One region of the Neorhizobium sp. USDA 3394 genome, then DNA from elsewhere that is predicted to be linked to it. Evidence: riboswitches for the same ligand, from Rfam matches in the RefSeq annotation. Region 1 holds a riboswitch; the other holds the start of a gene.
What was found. Region 1 has a riboswitch for S-adenosylmethionine ahead of metA (homoserine O-acetyltransferase MetA). Riboswitches for the same ligand answer to the same signal wherever they lie in the genome.

Region 2: it holds a riboswitch for S-adenosylmethionine, as region 1 does, so the genes downstream of both, ACZ9EJ_RS15925 (O-succinylhomoserine sulfhydrylase) here and metA (homoserine O-acetyltransferase MetA) in region 1, are expected to answer to the same signal.

Annotation. Positions count from the first base shown of each region.
Region 1 covers NZ_JBWCDU010000001.1:4,122,380-4,126,409, reverse strand. Annotated here, with positions in the region: gene ACZ9EJ_RS20190 (aldose epimerase family protein) at 1-24, opposite strand, end outside; gene ACZ9EJ_RS20185 (vWA domain-containing protein) at 107-1,288, opposite strand; gene metA (homoserine O-acetyltransferase MetA) at 1,300-2,220, opposite strand; SAM riboswitch at 2,279-2,356, opposite strand; gene ACZ9EJ_RS20175 (AAA family ATPase) at 2,410-3,249, opposite strand; gene ACZ9EJ_RS20170 (thiamine diphosphokinase) at 3,343-3,999, shown strand; gene ACZ9EJ_RS20165 (ABC-F family ATP-binding cassette domain-containing protein) at 4,004-4,030, shown strand, end outside.
Region 2 covers NZ_JBWCDU010000001.1:3,232,209-3,236,238, forward strand. Annotated here, with positions in the region: gene ACZ9EJ_RS15905 (ABC transporter substrate-binding protein) at 1-259, shown strand, start outside; gene ACZ9EJ_RS15910 (hypothetical protein) at 657-1,097, shown strand; tRNA gene ACZ9EJ_RS15915 (tRNA-Gly) at 1,204-1,277, opposite strand; gene ACZ9EJ_RS15920 (2'-deoxycytidine 5'-triphosphate deaminase) at 1,331-2,425, opposite strand; SAM riboswitch at 2,499-2,577, shown strand; gene ACZ9EJ_RS15925 (O-succinylhomoserine sulfhydrylase) at 2,622-3,806, shown strand; gene apaG (Co2+/Mg2+ efflux protein ApaG) at 3,967-4,030, shown strand, end outside.

The sequences.
Region 1 (4,030 bases):
AACTTCGAAATTCTGGTCCGCCATGAGATTGCTCCTCCACCGATATGTTTGCGGCAACCTGCGCGATTTGGCTGCAGGCCGCAACGGCGCGGAGAAGAAAAAGGCTCTAGCGCGTGAGGGCGCGCGTCGCCTGTTCCAGCCCGCCAAGCGTCAGCGGGAACATGCGGTCGGTCATCAGCTGCCGCATGATGCCGATCGACGTTGTATGGCTCCAACGGTCCTGGGGCACCGGGTTGAGCCAGACGCAGCGGCGGAAATGCTCGGTGACGCGCCCTATCCAGGCCCCTCCAGGTTCCTGGTTCCAGTGCTCCACGGAACCGCCCGTATGGGTGATCTCATAGGGGCTCATCGAGGCATCCCCGACAAAGATCACCTTGTAGTCGGCGCCATAGCTGCGGATCAGCTCAAGCGTCGGCGTCCGCTCCGACCTGCGGCCGTTCTCCTTCCACAGCCCTTCGTAGAGGCAGTTGTGGAAGTAGAAATGCTCCATATGCTTGAATTCGGCCCGTGCGGCCGAGAATAGTTCCTCGACAACGCGGATATGATCGTCCATCGAGCCGCCGACATCGAAGAACATCAGGAGCTTGACCGCATTGCGCCGCTCGGGCCGGGTCTGCACATCGAGATAACCGTGTTCGGCGGTGGAGCGGATCGTCCCGGGCAGGTCGAGTTCCTCGACCGCCCCTTCCCGCACCCAGCGGCGCAGCCGCTTCAGCGCAAGCTTGATGTTTCGGGTGCCGAGCTCGACCCTATCGTCGAAGTCGGCGAACTCACGCTTGTCCCACACTTTTACCGCCCGGCGATGGCGGGACTGGTCCTGGCCGATCCGCACGCCTTCCGGATTATAGCCATAGGCCCCGAAAGGGGAGGTGCCCCCTGTGCCGATCCATTTCGAGCCGCCCTGATGCCGGCCCTTCTGTTCCTCCAGCCGCTTCCGCAGCGTCTCCATCAGCTTCTCGAAACCTCCGAGCGACTCGACGAGCTTCTTCTCCTCGTCCGTCAGGTGCTTTTCGACGAGCTTGCGCAGCCATTCTTCAGGGATATTGGCGACATCCAGGCCCGGCTCGCCGGAGACGGCCTCGAGTCCGCGGAAATAGGACGAAAACACCCGGTCAAACTTGTCGATATGCCGCTCGTCCTTCACCAGCGCCGTGCGGGCGAGGAAATAGAAGGCCTCCACGTCGAAATCCGCGATCCCTTCCTCCATGCCTTCGAGAAGGTCGAGAAATTCCCGGAGCGTCACCGGGACTTTCGCTTCTTTGAGGTGAAGGAAGAAGGGAATGAACATCGCGTCGAGGCCTATTCGGTGCCGATCTTCTCCAGGTCGTAAGGGGTCGTCTGGTAGATCTCGTTGATCCAGTTGCCGAACAGAAGATGTGCATGGCTGCGCCAACGGTTCAAGGGCGTCAGCGTGTCGTCGTTATGCGGGAAGTAGTTGTGCGGCATCTTGATCGGCACGCCGGCATTGACGTCCCGGAAATATTCGTCAGCCAGCGAGGTGGAGTCGTATTCCACATGGTTGAACATGTAGAGCCGCTTGCCGGCTTTCTCATGCACCAGGCAGATGCCCATTTCCTCGGATTCCATCAGGATTTCGAGGTCCGGGTGCTTTTCGATGTCGGCGCGGCGCACTTCGGTCCAGCGCGACACCGGAACCTGGAAGTCGTCCGAAAAGCCGTTCAGATAGATCGAGGACGGCACGAGGTTGCGGTGGCGATAGACGCCGAACGCTTTTTCCTTGAGTTCGTATTTCGGCACGCCGTGGAAATGGTAGATCGCCGCCATCGCGCCCCAGCAGACATTCATGGTCGAATGCACGTTGGTCGCCGTCCAGTCGAGAATCTTCTGCATCTCGTCCCAATAGGTGACGTCCTCGAAGGCAAGCGTCTCGATCGGCGCACCGGTGATGATGAAGCCGTCGAACTTGCGGTGCTTCACCTCTTCCCAGGTCTCGTAGAAGGACAGGAGGTGATCTTCCGACGTGTTCTTGGCCTTGTGGCCGCCGACGCGGACCAGCGAGAACTCGACCTGCAGCGGCGAGGCGCCGACAAGGCGCGCCATCTGCAGCTCGGTCTTGATCTTGTTCGGCATGAGATTGAGCAGCCCGATCTGCAGCGGACGAATGTCCTGCCGCACCGCCATGGTTTCGGTCAGCACCCGCACGCCTTCGGAAACGAGCGTCGTGAATGCGGGCAGCGTATCGGGAATCTTGATCGGCATGTCTCAACCCAACAAAAATAAAACCGGCGGCAAAATAAATCGCGACCGGTCCGTGGGAAGACATCTTCTCGCGGCCCTTTAGCGACTTTTTTAACGTGGCTGCAAGCCGGCCGGCCAAATCACCACGAATTCTCGGGAGTTCAAATACGCCTTGCTACTCCCGGCGTCAATGGGAGCATAATCTTCCGCTCACCGCTCCCGCCGCGCCATGAAGGCCAGCCGCTCGAAGAGATGCACGTCCTGCTCGTTCTTGAGGAGCGCGCCATGCAGCTTCGGCAGCGCGTTCTTGACATCGCCGCGCAGATCCGACGGATCGACATCGTCGGAGACCAGGAGCCGGATCCAGTCCAGCGCCTCGGAGGTCGAGGGCTTTTTCTTCAGGCCCGGCATCTCGCGGATCTCGTAGAATTGCGTCAGCGCATTGCGCACCAGCGTCTGCTTGATGCCGGGATAATGAACCTCGACGATGCGGGCGAGCGTATCGACGTCCGGGAAGCGGATATAGTGGAAGAAACAGCGGCGCAGGAAGGCGTCCGGCAGTTCCTTCTCGTTATTGGAGGTGATGATGACGATTGGCCGGACCTTGGCGCGCACCATCTCGCCGGTCTCGTAGACATGGAACTCCATGCGGTCGAGTTCCTGCAGCAGGTCGTTCGGGAATTCGATATCCGCCTTGTCGATCTCGTCGATCAACAGAACGAGCTTCTTGTCGGAGGCAAAGGCCTGCCACAGCTTGCCGCGGCGGATATAGTTCGCGACATCGTGGACGCGTTCGTCGCCCAGCTGGCTGTCGCGCAGCCGCGAGACGGCGTCGTATTCGTAAAGCCCCTGCTGCGCCTTGGTGGTGGACTTGATATTCCACTCGATGAGATCGAGCCCGAGGGCGGCGGCGACCTGCCGCGCCAGTTCGGTTTTGCCGGTGCCCGGCTCGCCTTTGACCAGCAGCGGACGTTCGAGCCGGATCGCGGCGTTGACCGCCACCATCAGATCCTTGTCGGCAATATAGTCCGCTGTACCCTGAAACTGCATCTCGGCATCCTGATCAATTAAGCGCCGCAAACTAAAAGCTCATCCCCGGCGGTGCAACAGCTTTCCCTTTCGGCCGGCTTTGCGCTATGGGCAATGCGCATGAGCCATTCGACCTTCACCATTCTGCTCGGCGGCAATCTCACCGTCACCGACCGCCTGCGGGACACCGTTGCCGGCAGCCGCTTCATTGCGGCCGATAGCGGCATGCGCCATGCAGCGGCGCTGGGCGTCGAACCGGAGCTTTGGGTCGGCGATTTCGACTCCTCCGATGCCGCGCTGATCGCGCAGTTTCCGCAGGTCGAGCGGCAGGCCTTCCCGCCGGCCAAGAACGAGACGGACGGCGAGATCGCGACGGCCGAAGCCGTCGAAGGCGGTGCAACAAGACTGATCTTTGCCGGCGCGCTCGGCGGCGAGCGCAGCGACCATGCGCTTCAGCATCTCTTTCACGCTATGAGCCTGGCCGAACGCGACCTCGACATCATGCTTACGTCGGGCGACGAGGAGGCCGTGCCGTTGCTGCCAGGCACCAAGACTCTGGACCTGCCCAAGGGTTCGCTGTTTTCCGTCATCGGGTTTTCCGACCTGGAAGGGCTCGACATCATCGGCGCACGTTATCCGCTCGACAACTTCTCGCTCCCCTTCGGCTCCTCGCGCACCGTCTCGAACGTTGCGGAAGGCCAGGTGGAATTCCATTTGAGGAAAGGCAAGGCCATGATCCTTGCCCGCCCCTATGACATGACAGGAGCCTAAGCTATTGGCGCCCCCTATCCTGAAACTTGAC
Region 2 (4,030 bases), 890 kb from region 1:
GGGCGCCAAGACCGCCCAGGCGGCGATGGACTCGCTTTGCTCAGAGCAGGAAAAGGTCCTCCAGCGCCTGGAACGTGCCAAGGTCCAGGGCGACATGGGACCGGCCCTCGCCGAGGAACGCGATCTTGCATACTGGAACAAGGACGCGGTCGCCAAGGGCAACCTCGCTCCGCAGCTCAAGGTCGCCAACGAGAAGGAAAAGCCCGTCACCGTCAACTACGACGAGCTCGTAAAGAGCTGGGCTGACGCCAAGAAGTAAGCCGGTTCGCCGGGCGCTCAACGCGCCCGGCGGCCACCGACTGCCAGGTCTCTGTCGCCGGCGCCGCCTCAGCTTGGATAGACTGCCTGCCGCAGTTCACAGTTGCCGTTTCTTCCTGAACGCAGCCCACACCGTATCCGCGGACAGCATCGCCGTATTGGCGTCAGTCCGGTAGTTGCTTACGGAAACCCGCATGCGACGCTACCTCATGATTGCCAAGCTCACCGACATTGATCCATAGCTGTGGGCCGACATCCTCGCGCCCGCAGAAACGCGGATCCGTGGGGCGGAGCAATTGCCTCCGTGGACCTGAACGTCCATAACTCTGCAACCGAGCAGGGTAACCCGCCACCTTCACGTTCCATCGTTGGTGGAACTCGGAATCTGGATATCAGTAATGACTACAATTGACGAATTAGTCGCATTGCAGGACATTCCAGAAATAGATGCGATTCTACGGCGCGCTTCAGCTCTTTCGCTTTGTGATTCGGTCTACGAAATTTTCCGGTCAAGGTACACCTTGGCTCATCACGAGCGGAAGGCGGGTATCTCGAACCCTCAACCATACGTCTTCCGTGAGAGTTCGCTATTCTGCTGGATCAAAATCGCAAATCCGGAAGCTACAGATGGTGAAATCATAGACGGGTACGAACTCATAGACCGTTTACAGAGGGCCTATGGTGACTGTACAGAAGTGATTACCCATCAAGTAGGTACACAAGTTCCCATTCCTACGAGAGCGTCGATGGTTGTCCAATTGTTGCAGAGCAGATTTCCAATGTTCAGCGAGAAGACACTCGAGAAGTTCAGTTGGGATTGGCTGATCGCGAACCGGTGAGATGCCCCCAACTCGCCCATTCTTGATCGCGCCGAACCTACCTGCGGCTCTCACGATAGTTACCCTCCTTCAGGCTGAAGGGTAGCTGCAGCATGTGATGAAAAGCTGGAGCGGGTGAAGGGAATCGAACCCTCGTATTCAGCTTGGGAAGCTGCTGCTCTACCATTGAGCTACACCCGCGTCGGTCTGCAGACTTCCAACAGACGGCATCGCCTGTCAAGCCGGAGGTGGCGTCAGGCGCGAAAATGCTTGGACAGTTTCAGTCCCTGCGCCTGATAGTTGGAGCCGAGGCCGGCGCCGTACATGCCCTCGGGTTTTTCCAGCATGTGCTCGTAGACCAGACGGCCGACGATCTGGCCGTCTTCGAGGATGAACGGCACTTCGTGGCTGCGCACTTCGAGCACGGCACGACTGCCACGCCCGCCCGCCGCCTCGTGGCCGAAGCCCGGATCGAAGAAACCGGCATAGTGGACGCGGAATTCGCCGACCAGCGGATCGAAGGGCGTCATCTCGGCCGCATAAAGCGGCGGCACATGCACCGCCTCGCGCGAGACCAGGATATAGAATTCGTCCGGATCGAGGATCAGTTCGCTGCGGCCGCGACTGTAAAGCGGCTCCCAGAAATCGAAGATGTCATGCTGCGCCTTCTTGTCGACATCGACGACGGCCGTGTGGTGTTTGCCGCGATAGCCGATCAGGCCGACGCTGTCGCCGGAAAGATCGATCGAAAGGGCGATGCCGCCACCCGATACATTCGGCTTGGCGGACGCGACCAGGGTTTCGGTGTTATGGAGTTGCAGAAGGTCCGGCTCGCCAAGCAGCGCATTGCCGACCCGGAACCGGATCTGCGACAGGCGCGAACCGCGGCGCACGACGATGGGGAAAGTACGGGGCGAGATTTCGAGATAGAGCGGGCCGGAATAACCGGCGGGGATCTTGTCGAATTCCTGGGCGTAGTCGGTGATGACGCGGGTAAAGATATCGAGCCGGCCGGTGGAGCTTTTCGGGTTGGCCGAGGCCGACATGTTTGCCGGCAGGTCGAGCCGTTCCATCAGCGGCACGATATAGACGCAGCCGGTTTCCAGCACCGCGGCTTCGGAGAGATCGATGACGTGCAGCTTGAGGCGATCGAGCTTGTCGGAAACCAGGCTCGTCGGCCCCGGCATGAAGCTCGCGCGGACGCGAAACGCCTTGGCGCCCAGGCGCAGGTCGAGGCTTGCCGGCTGGATCTGGTCGAGGTCGAGCTCGCGCTCGGAGATCAGCCGTCCACTGTCGAAAAGCGCCGCGATCGCGCGGTCCGCCAAAATTCCTGTTTCGCGAGCCATCATGTCTCTCTCAAGTTTTCGAGGCGACAAAACCAAATGCGAGCCATTGACGCAAGCGGGGCGTGGCGCTATGCCACTTTTATCCCGTGGTGATTTGGCCGGTCGGCTTGCAGCCACGTTAAATAAGTGGCTAAAAAGACCGGGTGCGAAACCGGTCTGCTTATGCGACCGGTTTTTTTGTTCTGAATGGGGAACACGCATGACTAACAAATGGCGCCCGGCAACCCAGCTCGTACACGGCGGCACGTTGCGCTCGCAATATGGCGAAACCTCGGAAGCGATCTTCCTGACGCAGGGTTTCGTCTATGACACGTCGGAAGCGGCCGAAGCCCGCTTCAAGGGCGAGACCGACGGCTTCATCTACGCCCGTTACGGCAGCCCGACCAACGACATGTTCGAAAAGCGCATGTGCATGCTGGAAGGCGCCGAAGACGCCCGCGCCACCGCCTCTGGCATGGCTGCCGTCACCGCCGCGATCCTCTGCCAGCTGAAGGCCGGCGACCATATCGTCGCTGCCCGCGCCCTCTTCGGCTCCTGCCGCTGGGTGGTCGAGACGCTCGCCCCGAAATACGGCATCGAATGCACGCTGGTCGACGGACGCTTCCTGGAAAACTGGGAAAAGGCGATCACGCCGAAGACCAAGGTCTTCTTCCTGGAAAGCCCGACCAACCCGACGCTCGAAGTGGTCGACATTGCCGGCGTCGCCAGGCTCGCCAACCAGATCGGCGCCAAGGTCGTGGTCGACAACGTGTTTGCGACCCCGCTTTTCCAGAAGCCGCTGGAGCTCGGCGCGCATATCGTCGTCTATTCGGCGACCAAGCATATCGACGGCCAGGGCCGCTGCCTCGGCGGCGTCGTGCTGTCCGACAAGGCCTGGATCGACGAGAACCTGCACGACTATTTCCGCCATACCGGCCCGGCCATGTCGCCGTTCAATGCCTGGACGCTGCTGAAGGGCATCGAGACCCTGCCGCTGCGCGTCAAGCAGCAGACGGAGAGCGCCTCGAAGATCGCCGACTTCCTCGCCGACCAGAACCAGGTCGCAAAAGTGATCTATCCGGGCCGCAAGGACCATCCGCAGGCCGATATCATCGCCAGGCAGATGACGGGAGGCTCGACGCTGGTGTGCTTCGAGCTGAAGGGAGGCAAGGAAGCGGCCTTCAAGCTGCAGAACGCGCTGGAGATCGTGCAGATTTCCAACAATCTCGGCGACGCCAAGAGCCTGATCACCCATCCGGCAACGACGACGCACAAGAACCTCACGGATGAGGCCCGCGCCGAACTCGGCATCTCGCCCGGCACCGTGCGCCTGTCTGCCGGTATCGAGGATACCGATGACCTGATCGAGGATTTCGCCCGGGCGCTTTCCCAGGCGGGCATGTAAGCGTTCGCTTTCCGGGATGGTGGATCGACCAGGAGATTCACCATCCCGATTATCCTTAACTTCAACAAATGCTCACACTCGGTTGTTCAAACCGCGAGATTTCTTGACGTTGCGGCCCCCCTGTACAATATCGAAGCAGTGAGCGTTGTTGAGGTGTCGCATGTATCGCGCCCGGACAAGAGATATAGATGTCGCCGTCGAGCCCTACTATCTGGAGGAGCAAT